DNA from 2 places in the Marinilactibacillus sp. 15R genome. Region 1 is predicted to be linked to the other one. Evidence: riboswitches for the same ligand, from Rfam matches in the RefSeq annotation. Region 1 holds a riboswitch; the other holds the start of a gene.
The links. A riboswitch is a leader RNA that binds a small molecule or an ion and turns the genes downstream of it on or off. The one in region 1 is predicted to bind lysine.
Positions count from the first base shown of each region.

Region 2: another riboswitch for lysine. It lies ahead of BKP56_RS12025 (Na+/H+ antiporter NhaC family protein); the one in region 1 lies ahead of BKP56_RS09735 (aspartate kinase).

Region 1 is NZ_CP017761.1:1,957,747-1,965,531, forward strand. Features, by position in the region: gene BKP56_RS09710 (M20 metallopeptidase family protein) at 1-1,046, opposite strand, end outside; gene dapD (2,3,4,5-tetrahydropyridine-2,6-dicarboxylate N-acetyltransferase) at 1,146-1,859, opposite strand; gene dapB (4-hydroxy-tetrahydrodipicolinate reductase) at 1,864-2,598, opposite strand; gene dapA (4-hydroxy-tetrahydrodipicolinate synthase) at 2,599-3,483, opposite strand; gene BKP56_RS09730 (aspartate-semialdehyde dehydrogenase) at 3,484-4,473, opposite strand; gene BKP56_RS09735 (aspartate kinase) at 4,510-5,712, opposite strand; lysine riboswitch at 5,819-6,029, opposite strand; gene BKP56_RS09740 (aldo/keto reductase) at 6,243-7,100, shown strand.
Region 2 is NZ_CP017761.1:2,450,646-2,458,430, reverse strand. Features, by position in the region: gene gcvPA (aminomethyl-transferring glycine dehydrogenase subunit GcvPA) at 1-1,072, shown strand, start outside; gene gcvPB (aminomethyl-transferring glycine dehydrogenase subunit GcvPB) at 1,074-2,534, shown strand; gene BKP56_RS12030 (SDR family oxidoreductase) at 2,584-3,369, shown strand; lysine riboswitch at 3,586-3,759, shown strand; gene BKP56_RS12025 (Na+/H+ antiporter NhaC family protein) at 3,879-5,600, shown strand; gene BKP56_RS12020 (O-acetyl-ADP-ribose deacetylase) at 5,709-6,233, shown strand; gene BKP56_RS12015 (DUF305 domain-containing protein) at 6,255-6,761, shown strand; gene BKP56_RS12010 (YwbE family protein) at 6,783-6,980, shown strand; gene BKP56_RS12005 (DUF368 domain-containing protein) at 7,043-7,785, opposite strand, start outside.

The sequences.
Region 1 (7,785 bases):
CCTAATTCTTCATTTCGAATACCTAAAAAAGCAAAATTAGTCTTAGCTACTGTGTCATAAAAAGAAAAATCTTCTCCATATAGATAAGGATGTTCTTTGACTTTAAATCTTAAACCTGCCGACTCTACACTTTTTTCAACTAGTTCAAGTAAAGAACTGGTATTAATGACTGGAGGATATCCTTCAGCTACAGTTAGAGTAGTAGATGTTTTAAAAATCAAATCACTACTTTTAACGACGGCATCAATTTTTTGTTTAATGATTTCAAGATCTTTTGGATCATAGGTTCTAATCGTTCCTTCTAAATATCCGGTACTAGCTACTGTATTAATGGCTTCTCCGGCAGTCATTTTACCAATATGAATAACATTCTGATTTAATCCATTTAGGTGGTACTGTTGAATCTGAGCAATTTGATTAGCAATATGTGACAATGATCCTAAAGCATTTGCTCCTGTTTCTTTTTCAGCAACATGAGCTGATCTTCCTTTAATATTGATTCGATATTCAGTAGCACTTGCCATTAATGGACCTTCTTTTGTCAAGATGACACCTTCATCTGTATCTGGACCTAAATGGAGAGCAAAAATGGCTTCTAAATTATAATCGGAAAAAGGAAAGGCTTTGATAAGAGCGTTTGCTCCAGCATTCGATTCTTCAGATGGCTGAAAGATTAATAGAACATTATGTTTAAGTAACCCTTGGTCCTGTTGTGTTTTACATAATTCAGCGAAAGTGAGTAGAATAGAGGTATGACCATCATGGCCACAAGCATGCATTGCTCCGGAATGAGTAGAGGTAAAAGGAGATGAAGTTTCCTCTTCAATTGGGAGGGCATCAATATCCGCGCGGAAACCGATTGTTTTACCAGAATTTCCTTTTAGATATACAATAGTTGCTGTTTCAAGAGGTGTTAAATAATCGATATTTAATTGTTTTAAAGTATTTCTTATATAAGCTGTTGTTTTATATTCATGAAAAGATAATTCAGGAATCAGATGTAATGCTTGACGGTGGGCTGATACAGTTTTTACATAGTCTTTCATAGTTTTTCGACTCCTTGATTTGTATAATAAATTGAGTAGATGTTTATAAGAATAAAGCTAAAGTGAAATTAAAAATGAAATTCACTTTAGCTGAATGGATTAATTTAAATTACGAAGGGCAGAAATAATATCTACTTTTCCAGCTGCTACTTCACTAGTATTTTTGATTACTCGAGCGGGAACTCCAGCTACTACAGTATTTGCTGGAACATCTTCTGTTACAATAGCACCTGCAGCAACCACTGCGCCTTTGTGAACTGTTACTCCTTCAAGAACAACTGCATTGGCGCCAATAAGAACATCATCTTCAATAATGACAGGTTTTGCACTAGCAGGTTCAATTACACCTGATAAAACAGCTCCAGCCCCAACATGAACATTTTTTCCGGTAGTTGCTCGACCACCCAAGACAGCTCCCATGTCAACCATAGTTCCTTCTCCAACGATTGCTCCGATATTGATGACAGCCCCCATCATTATGACAGCATTGTCTCCAATCACTGCATGTTCTCTAATAAAAGAACCGGGCTCAATTCTGGCATTGATTTCAGTAGCATCTAATAAAGGAATTGCAGAATTTCTGCGGTCTTGTTCCAATACATGATCTATCAATGATTCTTTATGATCGACAAAGAATTTTTTCCAGTCATTTAAATCAGTAAATAGGGTATAACTATTATTGCTCCCAAATACTTTAAAAGTATCAGGGAAATCAGTTTTCTTTAAATCCGTATTAACATAGATTTTAACAGGTGTTGTTTTAGTTGAATCGCTAATATATTGAATGATTTCTTCTGCTGAAAATTCTCTCATGTTTTCATTCTCCTAAGTTGTTGTAAGTATAGTATCCGTTTGGTTTATTGAGCAATTGAGCCGCAACGGTCAGTGCACCACTTGCAAAAATATCTTTTGATTGGGCAGTATGCTTGATAGAGATGACTTCATCATGTCCGGCATATAGCACTTCATGTTCACCTACAATGGTTCCTCCGCGAATAGATGATATTCCAATTTCTCTACTACCTCGTTTCTCAGATTTTTCATGACGATCATAAACTGGCTGAGCATCTTGCCTGGAATTTTGGACAATTGCATCATATAATTTTACTAAGGTTCCACTTGGAGCATCCACTTTTTGATTATGATGTTTTTCAATCATTTCAATATCAAAATCTTGTAAAAGAGGGGTAGCATATTTAATGATTTCCGTTAAAATATGCACTCCATAACTCATATTGGCGCTAAAGAAAACAGGTTGCGTTTTTGCTTTTTTCTGCATAAGATTAACCAATGCATCTTTGTCTCCAGTTGTCGCAATCACTAACGGTGCAGAGATAGTAGAGTTTAAAAGCTGAGTCGTTAGTGTAGGGTGTGAAAAATCGATTACAACATCTACTGCAGGTAAGGCGTTGTCAAAATTTGAAAATATTGGATAAGGTGCATCAATTGTTTTTTCTGGAGTAATTACTCCAGAAATCTTATGACCATTTTCTTCAGCGATAGCTGCCACACGTTTATTCATTGCTCCAAATCCGACTAATAAAATGTCCATCTAATTCCTTCTTTCTATTAAATGACGGTAAGTTTCAATTATTGAAATTTGATCAACTTCTTCTAGAGTAACTAAGGGAAGTCTCACTTCGTAATCCCCGAATCCTAAAAAGCTAGTTAATACTTTAACTGGAATAGGATTGACATCGATACTTAATGCTTCCAGTAAAGGAAAAAGATCTTTATAAAGCAAATTTGCTCTATCCAGGTCTTTTTTTACAGATTCAAACATCTCCTGGTATTCTTTAGGTAATACATTTGCAGCTACGGAAATTAATCCATGACCACCTTGAGAGAAAAAGGGAAGAGCAAGATCGTCATTACCGCCATAAAAAGCAAACGAATCATTGACAACAGACTGAAGACGACTTAAGTTAGTCAAATCACCAGTGGCATCTTTTAACCCAACTATATTTGGATGTTCTGATAACACGCGCAATGTTTCTGGATCAATCGTCATACCAGTACGCGCAGGTACATCATATAAAATCACAGGAATATTGACTGCATCTGCAATGGCAGTGAAATGCGCGAGTAAGCCTCGCTGACTGGTTTTATTATAATAAGGCGTAATGACTAGTAAACCATCTACACCAAGTTCTTCAGCTTCTTTAGAAGCCTGAATACTCGTTTTAGTATTGTTTGAGCCAGTTCCTGCTATTACAGGAATTTGTCCATCAGAAACCTCAAGTGATACTTTGAGCAGTTCAGTTTTCTCTTCTGAAGTCAGCGTAGAGCCTTCTCCAGTTGTTCCATTGACAATAAAACTTTGAATATGATTTTCCTTCAGAAATTCTAAGTGTTCACGGAAGCTTGTGTAGTCAACTTCTCCTTCGGAAAAGGGAGTAGTCACTGCAGCTCCGATACCGGTAAATAGATGATTCATTTAGTATTGCTCCTTTCCGTTGATCAATTGTTCAAGGATTTGAACGGCATTCAAGGCAGCGCCTTTTAAAATATTGTCACTGACTGTCCAGACATGGAAAGTATTAGGAAAGCTATCATCTTTTCTGATCCGCCCTACAAAAATACCTTCTTTTCCACCTGCATTAACTGGCATAGGGTAAATATTTTGTTTTGGATCATCTTCAAGTATAACATTAGGATTCTTATTGAATAACGCTTTGATTTCTTCTGAAGTTGTTTCTTTTTCTAAGGTAACGTTTATGGCTACTGAATGAGCACTGGTAACGGGTACTCGCACACAAGTTGCTGTGACGGGTAGAGAAGGAAGCTGAAGGATTTTTCTAGTTTCTTCGATCATTTTGACTTCCTCTTTAGTATATCCGTCTTCTTGAAAGACATCTATATGTGGTAGAACATTATTATAGATTGGATGAGGATAAGTAACAGGTTCTTCACCGTGTTCACCGCGTTTAAGATCTTCTATCCCTTTCCAGCCCGATCCCGAAACCGATTGATAGGTCGTATAGGCTACTCGCTTTAAGCCATAAGCGTCTGCTAAAATATTTAAGGGACCAACCGATTGGATGGTGGAGCAGTTTGGATTAGCTATAATTTTTCGTGAAAGGGAAGGGGGATTCACTTCCGGTACTACGAGTGAAATTTCAGGGTCCATTCTCCAAGCGCTGGAGTTATCGATAACAACTGATCCATGTTGTTCAAATAGAGGAGAGAATCGTAAACTAGTTTCTCCACCAGCTGACATTAGCACATAGTCATAAGGACCCTGGGTTTTAGATTCTGTTAATTCTTCTACCTTATAAGTTTGCCCTTTAAAAACAATTTCTTTTCCAGCTGATCTGGCTGATGAGAAAAGTGTCAGTTTTTTTATGGGGATGTTTCTTTTTTCCAGCAACTCCAGCATTGTACTGCCTACTAGTCCGGTTGCTCCAACAACTGCGATAGAATACATAAATAGTTCCTTTCTGAATTAAAATTTAAAATACTTTTATAAATCAAACTTTTGACATAGAAGTCTAGTAGCTTTTTCTCCATTTATTTCATCAATCACACAAGAAACACTTATTTCGGAGGTTGTAACTTGATAATAAGGAATGTCTGATTCAATCAATGTTCTAAATATACGGGAGGCGACGCCGGACATATCTCTCATTCCAGCGCCAATAACAGATATTTTTGCGTAATCCTCGACAATACTTACCGTAAGATCAGGATATGTTTCTTTGAGAAGGTTAAATATAGTGATCAATTGTCTCTCGTCAGAATCTTTAGCAGTGAAAGATAACTGCATTCCATAAGTATTTCTAATTTGAGAAATCATATCAATGTTTATTTCTTCTTGTTCAAGTTTTTTAAAGATATCATTAAGAAGTGCTTCTCCGTTTGACGAGTCTGTCAGAGTAACATGAGACATATCTTTATCTAAAGCTACACCAGTTACAGCTTTTCTTTCAAGTATTTGGTCATTAGGCACGATCCATGTTCCTTTCTCAGTTGATAATGTTTTTCCAAGGTATAGATGAATTCCGTTATTGTTAGCTAATTCAACGCTCCTAGTTTCTAGTACACCAGCTCCTAAAGCGGACATTTCCATCATTTCTTCATATGAGATCATGTCCCAGCGTTTTGCAGCAGGAAAAATTCTCGGGTCTGTACTGTATACGCCTGTTACATCTGTATAGATTTCACAAGTAGAACCTAAGGCTGCTGCAAGTGCTACAGCAGTTGTATCGGATCCGCCTCTGCCAAGAGTTGTTAATTCTCCTTCTTTATTGAATCCCTGAAACCCTGCAACAATAATTACTTTATTTGTTAAGAATAGCTGATTAAATAAATCTGTCTTAATAGAAGAAATTTTACTTTTCAGATGGTGACCAATTGTTTCGATTCCTGCTTGATATCCAGTTAAAGGCCTGGATTTCACTCCTATGTCATTCAAAGTCAAGGAGAGGTAAGAAATAGTCTGCTGTTCACCAGTAGTCAACAACATAGCTAAATCCTGATCATTAGGAGTAGAAGTAATATGTTTTACGTTTTCTAACAATTCATCTGTTGTTTTCCCCATAGCAGATACTACGACGACTAATTGTTCATCATTTTCAGTTCGTTCTTTCAAATAATTTGCAATATCTTTGATTTTTGATAAGTCTGCAACACTAGATCCGCCGAATTTCAATACACTTCTTTTCATATTTATCCTTTCTAAATGTACTGAGATTGCCTGTAATGTTTTGCCTCATAATAATAAAAAAGAGGACAAGTCGAGGTTGCCGACTTGTCCTAAAGAATCTATATATACAAGCGGAAGCACTCCGTAAAGTAGATTACCTATTCAATTATTAGGTCGTCTACTTATAAAACGGCAGTCTGTCTATTCTTCATATACAGCCCAACAGTTTATATTCTGCAAAATATAAACCATTTCGGCAAATCTCCCTTTCCTTATCACGAACTTACAGGTTCTTCGTATGATTAAGTACTAATGATCTTTGCGCCTCATCCAGTCATTAAGTTGTAGTTTGTTATTTGCTTATAACCATATCAAAAATATAAATGAAAGTAAACAATTATTCGCTAAAAAAGTGAAATATACATTTCAAACTGAATTCTATTAACATAGAATCCAATATTTATTCATTTTAAAGTGTAAAAGCAAATTTTTCGATTTGTATATGTTTATTGATACAATAGAATAAACAAGCTTGAAAAGGAGAGACGAGTATGAAACAACAGATACAATTTCCGAGTGGTCAAAAAGTATTAAACCTTGGACAGGGAACGTGGAGATTGGGTGAAGAGCCAAGTAAATATGATCAAGAAGTGGATGCATTAAGAATTGGTATTGAAAAAGGGGTCACCCTTATTGATACAGCTGAGATGTACGGAGATGGAAAATCAGAACAGCTAGTTGGTGAAGCAATTAAACCATATAATAGAGAGAATTTATTTTTAATTTCTAAAGTATATCCTCATAACGCCGGAGAACAGAATATCTTTGATGCTTGTGATGGAACTCTAAAGAGGCTAGGGGTAGAGTATTTGGATATGTACCTTTTACATTGGCCAGGTAGTGTGCCACTTCAGGAAACGGTAGACTGTTTCGAAGATCTGAAGAGACAAGGAAAAATCAGAAACTGGGGTGTTTCTAACTTTGACCTTGAAGATATGCAGAACCTTTTATCTTTAAGAAATGGTGAAAACTGTCAAACAAATCAGGTGATGTATCATATGGCGTCACGAGGTATTGAAGTAGTTTTAAGAAATTATATGAGAGAAAATAATATTCCACTTATGGCTTATTGTCCGATTATTGGTCAAGAACCTGCATTAAAAGATAAAGTTTATAATAGTCCCGTAGTTAAACAAATTGCGGATGCTCATAGAATTTCAATTATCCAATTATTATTAGCTTTTGTTATGCAGCAAGATAATACGATTGCTATCCCTAAAGCTGGCTCAGTAGATCATGTCAGCCAAAACGTAGATGTTTTTGATATTCAGTTATCAGAAGAAGAATTAGCCTTACTTGATGAAGCTTTTCCGGCACCAGAAAAAAGAATACCACTGCGTGTTCAATAATACCTATTCTTGTAACGTAAGAATAATATTACTATAAAGACTGTCAGTGGAAATATATTGTATAGAAGATGTTGACTATGGGAGTTGAGGGAGAAGAGACTCCTCCTATAACTCGGAAATTATATTGTAAAAGTAACTGTCCTGCTGTAATAGTTCTCTTAGCATTAGAGCCGTTAAAAAGACGGTTACTTTTTTTAAATAGTAAATAACCATCTACTTACTACTTGTCAAAGTTAGTAGATGGTTATTTACTATTGTTTTTTTCGTAAGCGCAATGCTAAGGACGCATCAATCATTTAGCGATTATTAATTATAGGAGCTGTTTCAGAAGTTGCTAAGGTAAAATTAGATAGTTGGAGAACACATATAAAAAATATAATTTCTGAAATTCCCTAAATAGTATGCGGTACGATTTATATGAAAAATTTCAAAGAATATTTTACGGAACAGAGTCCCAATTAGTTTTATAGTAGTTAACGATCAATATCAAATCATAGGATTCATTTCAGGTTGAGAAAATAGGTTGAAGGAAATCTATACAGAATATGTTTGTGAGTTACATATGATATGTCTAGTAAAAGTCATCCGAGTAAAAAAATCAGTAGATAATTATTAGAAAAAATTAGCTGAAAATTCTGCAAAAAGGTTTTATGAAAAAACAGGTGCAAGATATTTAGATTCAAAA
Region 2 (7,785 bases), 490 kb from region 1:
GCTTAAATCAGAGTTTATGACAGCTTACACACCTTATCAACCAGAAGCCAGTCAAGGTGAGCTGCAGGCATTATTTGAATTTCAGACAATGATTTGTGAATTAACTGGAATGGATGTCTCCAATTCAAGTTTATATGATGGGTTTACTTCTTTAGGAGAAGCCTGCAATCTGGCAACAGCTGTCACAAAAAAACAAACGATATTGTTGTCTGATGCACTTCATCCTCAAGCAAAAGAAGTTGTCGATACTTATGCATTTGGAATGGAATATAAAATTGAAACTATTGGACTAAAACAAGAAATTACAGATCTGGATCAGTTAAAAAGTGTATTGAATGAACAAACTGCTGCAGTGGTGGTACAATATCCTAATTTCTTTGGATCAGTTGAAGACTTAAAAGAAATCAAAGAGATTCTTACTGCAAGTAATGCATTACTCATCGTGGTAGCTAATCCATTAGCTCTGGCAAAATTGGAGGCTCCAGGAAATATTGGAGCAGATATTGTTGTCGGGGATATGCAGCCTCTTGGTTTACCTATGTCTTATGGCGGACCGCATTGTGGATACTTTACAGTTAAAAGTAAATATATGCGTAAAGTACCAAGCCGGATTGTTGGAGAGACAGTGGATATTGAAGGTAAACGGGGATTTGTAATGACTCTGCAAACGAGAGAACAACATATACGTCGTGAAAAAGCTACTTCTAATATGAGTTCTAACCAGGCATTAAATGCTTTAGCTAGTTCAGTCTTCATGTCTGCATTAGGAAAAGTCGGTGTGCAGGAAATGGCACAGCAAAATATTGATAAGACACATTACTTAGCGAGTAAACTAAAAGAAGCAGGATTTGAGCTATTCAATCATTCAGCCTTTTTCAATGAATTTGTAGTGAAACTAAGTAAACCTGTCTCTCAAGTTAATAACCTCCTTTTTAAAAAAGGATTTATAGGTGGATATGATGTCTCAGCTTTAATAAATGTTGAATATGCTATGTTACTATGTGCAACGGAAAAAAGAACGAAGGATGAAATGGATCAATTCGTAAAAGCTTTAGTAGAGGTGGTAAAATAAAATGACAACTTCCAATACAAAAATGATTTTTGAACAATCCAAATCAGGGCGTCGAGCATATAGTTTACCGGAAAATGATGTGGAAACTTTTGATCTTACTGCACAACTACCAAAACATTTATCTAGAAAAAAAGCTGCTGAATTACCGGAAGTTTCTGAGCTGCAGCTGATGCGACACTATACAGCACTAGCTAATAAAAACTTTGGGATTGAAACAGGCTTTTATCCTTTAGGGTCATGTACAATGAAATATAATCCCAAGGTCAATGAAGACATAGCGCGCATGGATGGTTTTATGAATATCCATCCTTTACAAGATCCAGCTACTGTACAAGGTGCTCTGAAATTGATGTATGATTTACAGGAAGACTTGAAACAAGTTACTGGCATGGATGATATCTCTTTACAACCAGCCGCCGGGGCACAAGGAGAATGGGCAGGTTTACTGATTTTTAAAGCTTATCATGAAAAGAATGGAGAAGGTAGGCAGCGAAAAACGATTTTAGTTCCAGATTCTGCTCATGGTACCAATCCAGCTAGCGCAGCAGTAGCTGGATATAACGTAAGGGAAATTAAATCTAACGAAAATGGAACTGTGGGGGTTGAGGCTCTTAAATCAGCATTAGGACCAGATACTGCAGGATTAATGCTTACAAACCCGAATACATTAGGCTTATTTGAAGTTGATATTGCTGAAATTGCTGAGATCGTACATGAAGCAGGCGGTTTATTATATTATGATGGTGCGAATGCAAATGCTATTTTAGGTAAATCAACTCCTGGAGAAATGGGATTTGATGTCGTTCATTTAAATTTACACAAATCCTTTAGTACACCACATGGCGGAGGTGGTCCGGGATCGGGTCCAATAGGGGTCAAGAAATATCTGTCACCATTTTTACCTGTTCCAAGAATAGAAAAGCAAGAAGAAGAGTATGTTTTAAACACAGATTATGCCGATACAATAGGACGAGTAAAAGGATATTTTGGAAATTTCGGAGTCAATGTAAGAGCATATGCGTATATCAGATCAATGGGCGCAGAAGGTTTGCAGCAAGTTTCTGAAGATGCAGTACTTAATGCAAATTACTTGAAAGCCAGATTATCCAAGTATTATGATACGCCATACAAACAGCATTGTAAGCATGAATTTGTACTGAGTGGATTACGCCAGAAACGTAAAGGTGTTAGAACCTTAGACATTGCTAAGCGTTTGTTAGACTATGGATTCTATGCTCCAACTGTTTATTTTCCATTGATTGTAGAAGAATGCATTATGATTGAACCAACTGAAACCGAAGCGAAAGAGACATTAGATGAATTTGCGGATGCTATGATCAAAATCGCAGAAGAAGTGGAAGAACAGCCAGAATTATTGCACGAAGCTCCATTGACCAAATCAGTTAGAAGACTAGATGAAGTGGTTGCCGCCCGAAAACCCAAAGTAATTTACCAGAAGTGACCATTAGTCTATAATTAAAGTAATATCAATCATAAAAGGAGACAGGATAATGGATTTAAAATTGACAGGCAAAACAGCTATCGTACTAGCTTCTAGCTCGGGACTAGGAAAAGCAATCGCAGCTGAATTGGCTCAAGAAGGTGCCAATGTGATGCTGACGAGTAGAAGTAAGGACAAATTAGAAACAGCCCAAAAAGAAATCCTGAAAACTGCTGCTGGAAAAGTTGAATATACTGTTGCTGATATTACAGATGCTGATAGTATCAAAAACCTTGTAGATATTACCAGATCAACGTTTGGTCCGATTTCTATACTAGTTAATAACGCCGGTGGACCACCAGCTGGAACTTTTGAAGATTTTGATGATACCGATTGGCAAAAAGCTTTTGATCTTACTCTCATGAGTTTTATACGCACTATAAGAGAAGTCCTGCCAGATTTAAAAGTAAATGGTGGACATATTTTAAATAATGCTTCATCATCAATCAAACAACCAATTGATGGTTTGACTCTTTCGAATGTTTTTCGAATGGGCATTTCTGGATTATCAAAAAGTTTATCTCAGGAATTTGCGGCACATAGAATTTTAGTGAATACAATAGGAGCTGGTAGAATAGAAACTGATCGCTTGCTTCAGTTAGATTCTTCTAAGGCTGAAAAACAAGGCAAAACTCAACAAGAAGTAACTGAAGGCATGTTACAAAATATACCATTTGGTAGATATGGTAAACCTGAAGAATTTGCTAAGGTAGCCACTTTTTTAGTGTCAGGGGCTAACACTTATTTAACAGGACAAAGTTTATTAGTTGATGGTGGAATGGTTAAAGCGTTCTAGGTTTTAAAAAGTTGATTAAAATATAAGTTCATAGTATTTTCGGGTATTTATTATTATAATAATGCCCGATTTTTTATTTTTTACTAAAATAAAATCATAAAAATGACTCTTTTAATAGTAACTCTAACAACAAAATATATACTGAAAATATTAAAAGTTATAAATGCAACTTGCAATTCTTTTTGATTCCTTGTAAACTGATTTATATTAAATTGTAATAAAGATAGAGGCGCAAAGAAAATCAGTACGATTCAGTAGGGTGACACCCGTTGATTGAGTCCGAAAGGGTTCTTTGCCGAAGTAGATGAAAATAGTCATAATTTATCTGCTGGGGCTTCGTTTAATAAGCGGAGCACTGTCACGAAACTTTCGTGGAGCACTATCATACTATATGCAAATTTCTAGCATTTAGGGTGATAGTGCCTTAAATGCTTTTTTTTACTTAATAATAAGAGAATAGTTTCGTAGATTTATTATAAGATATTAAAGAAAATGATTGGAGATTTACAATGTTAAAGAAGTTTAGTTGGATTACCTTATTTACCGCACTTATATTCTTGATTCCAGCGCCCGTTTTTGCTGAAGAAGTAGAGACAAGCTTAGCAGGATCAATCGGCTGGATGACTTTGATCCCGCCTATCATCGCGATAATTTTAGCCTTTATTACCAAAAATGTTGTCTTGTCGTTATTCGTTGGTATTTTTTCAGGAACAATCATTATGCAGTTTTATTATGGAAGCAATATACTATTAGCAATTATTTATGGATTTACTGATATTGTGGATTATATTCTAGGATCATTGGCAGATCCGTGGAATGCAGGAATTATTCTGCAGGTCATGACGATCGGAGGATTGATTGCGCTGATCACTAGTATGGGAGGAGCACAAGCAGTCGCAGAAAGCCTGGCAAAACGAGCAAAAGGTCCGGTAAGTGCGCAACTGATTACATGGGCACTTGGCGTGCTGATTTTCTTTGACGACTATGCGAATGCTTTGATTGTTGGACCCATCATGCGTCCGGTAACAGATAAAATGAAAATTTCCAGAGAAAGATTAGCCTTTGTTATAGATGCGACAGCTGCTCCTATTGCAGGAATCGCATTAGTTTCAACATGGATCGGCTATGAGGTAGGGCTTATAAATGATGCTTATCAGTCGATTGGCCAAGATGTCAATGCCTACGGGATTTTTCTGCAGACATTACCTTACCGATTCTATAATATACTGATGCTCCTTTTTGTTGTAGTAACTTCTCTTACTTTGAGAGAATTCGGTCCAATGAAAAAAGCACAAGAACGGGCAAGAGACACTGGAATGCTGATTGCTGAAAATTCTGAAGTAGAAACGGATGAAGAAGAGCAAGAAGTGTTGAATAAAAATAAAGCAACCATTTGGAATGCACTCATTCCAATCGGTAGTTTAATTGTATTTAGTTTTGCAGGATTTTATATGAATGGTAGAACTGCTATTATAGGTGGAGATAATACCCTATTGGCACAAGAAGTGATCAATTCTCCATTCTCCTTTGCGACAATAAGAGAGACATTTGGGGCTTCAGATGCATCTGTTGTTCTGTTCCAAGCTGCATTAATATCTAGTATTATTGCACTAGTAATGGGCGTTTCGCAAGAATTATTCACGTTCAGCAAAGGTATAGATATTTGGATAAAAGGAATGAAAACACTAATGATAACAGGTGTAGTATTATTACTTGCCTGGTCACTATCAACTGTAATGAATGAATTAGGGACAGCAGATTATCTAGTATCTCTCTTGGGAGATACGATGCCGCCAGTTCTGCTTCCTACTATTATCTTTATCTTAGGAGCGATTATCTCCTTTTCTACAGGAACTTCATATGGAACGATGGGTATTTTAATGCCCCTGGCAATTCCTTTGGCAACAGCACTGGATCCTGGTAATTCAGAATTTGTGATTATGTCTGCAGGAGCAGTTCTAACAGGAGCAATATTTGGAGATCACAGCTCACCGATTTCTGATACGACTATTTTGTCTTCGATGGGAGCTGGATCTAATTTGATCGATCATGTTAAAACCCAACTTCCTTATGCATTGGCAGTGGGAATAATTTCTATAGTGTTTGGATATCTTCCTTCAGCAATGGGTATTAATATATGGATTACTTTACCTGTTACATTTATAGCCATAATCGCAATGGTGTTCTTATTAGGTAAAAAAGTAGAAACTATACCGAGTAAAATAGAATAGCAATCACCTTTCAAGAGCCAGTCTACTAGGACTAGGCTCTTTTATTTGCTCAATGCTTTTTAAGATTATACGATAGATACATAGAATTATATATAAGGGAGGGATTGAATGGAAGATAAAATCAGCATCTGGCAAGGGGATATCACGGAGATTGAAGTGGATGCTATCGTTAATGCTGCAAATAAGTCTCTTTTAGGTGGAGGTGGAGTAGATGGAGCAATTCATCAAGCAGCAGGTCCTGAACTGAAAGAAGCATGCAAGAAACTAGGCGGAGCAGAAATAGGTGAAGCAAAATTAACAGAAGGCTTTAAATTACCTGCTAAATATATTATCCATACAGTCGGGCCAGTATATAGAGATGGAAAACATGAAGAAGATAAATTGCTGGCAAACTGTTACAGAAATTCCTTGGAAATTGCTAAGAAACATCACTTTAAATCAATTGCTTTTCCAGCAATCAGTACAGGAATCTATCACTATCCTGCTGAAGAAGCAGCTCAAACGGCAATCTATACCATTTTAGATTTTTTAGAAAAACAAACAAGTGAAATCACAGTAATACTCGTAGCATTCGATCAGAGAATGGAAAATCTATATAGAAAAATACTGAAAAATATTCATACAGAAGAATAATATTTATAGGAGGAAGATAAAATGAAGCAATATATTAGATTTGGACTTATGATTTTGACATCAACAGTTATTATGTATATTTTAATGTTTTTGAATGTCTTTGAATTTACTGATGTAAAGTTTAGTGAAACCAGAGTATACATGGCGATTATGATGGGGGCTGTTATGGCACTGATTATGATGCTGTTTATGTGGAAAATGTATAAGAATAAGAAAATCAACAGTATTATTCTTGTAGCTTCTATTGTCGTTTTCGGTGTTTCACTTTGGTTAGTTAGAAGTCAGATAACCGTTGATGATACTGCTTATATGAAAGCTATGATTCCTCATCATTCCATTGCAATTTTAACGAGCGAACGCGCAAATATATCTGACCCTAGAGTTCGAGAGCTCGCTGATGGTATAATTAAAACACAGAAAGAAGAAATCCAATTAATGAATAATTTAATTGACGATTTGGAAAATCAAGAAGAAGAAGATCAAAATGCTGCACAAAAAGAAGAAGAGACTTTAGAAGCAGCTAAATAATTTTAGAGAGCAGGACAGCGAATGGATGGAAAGAAAAGAGCAAATATTAAGATAGGTACTTTAGTCGATATTGTATTAAAGAAAGATCAGAAATCAGGTACTCTAACTAGAGGGCATGTTAAAAGAATCCTGACAAATAGTCCACAACACCCGCATGGTATAAAAGTAATGCTTGAAGAACAGAATCAAGTAGGAAGAGTACAGGAGATTATTCAATAAAAACTCTTACTGAATGAGGAGGATCGGTTTTTGACCGATCCTTCGTCATAGTAAGAGTTTTTTTAGTCTTCAATTGTATCTGCTGTATCTTCAGTTCTGCCTAAAGCAAAAGTCAAAGCAAAACATAGAATACCAAGTAAAATTGTTAATAAATAATACCAGATTGATCTCCCCGATTGTAAATCAGCAATCGCACTCGTATTAGTTAAAATAGCAATTGGTGAAGCTACAACTAAACCTAAAATACTTGCGTAAGTATAAGTTGGTTTAGTCTGGAAAAAGTAATCAATCGCTTTACTGATGAGAATAATACCTACTAACATTCCAATGGCATAAGCAGCTAATAAAGTACCAAAAGGAAGTAAGGTATTCAAATCAAAATTGGATAATGCAGCATTAAATTGATTAATGGTATAAATAACAGCGTAGTAGAATCCTAAAATCAGCATCAATAACGAACCACTTAACCCTGGAACAACCATCGCTGCGGCAGAAGCGACACCTACTAGAAACAATGCCAGTACATTTTCGAAACTAAGTGAAATCGACTCAGCTCCGTTTCCAACAGTATCTGCAAAAGACATCCAAGCTACAATACCAAAAAAGATTAAAAAGAAAAGTACATGCAGAAAATTCAATGACTGATTTTCTTGTAATTTACTTTTTTGAAAAGACTTCCATAGAATTGGTAATCCACCAAGTATTAGTCCAATAAACGCGACAGCAGTTGCCAGGGTATATTGATCAAGCAAGACTTCAATAAAATATGAAAAACCTGCAATACCGATCAAAGCACCGATAGCTA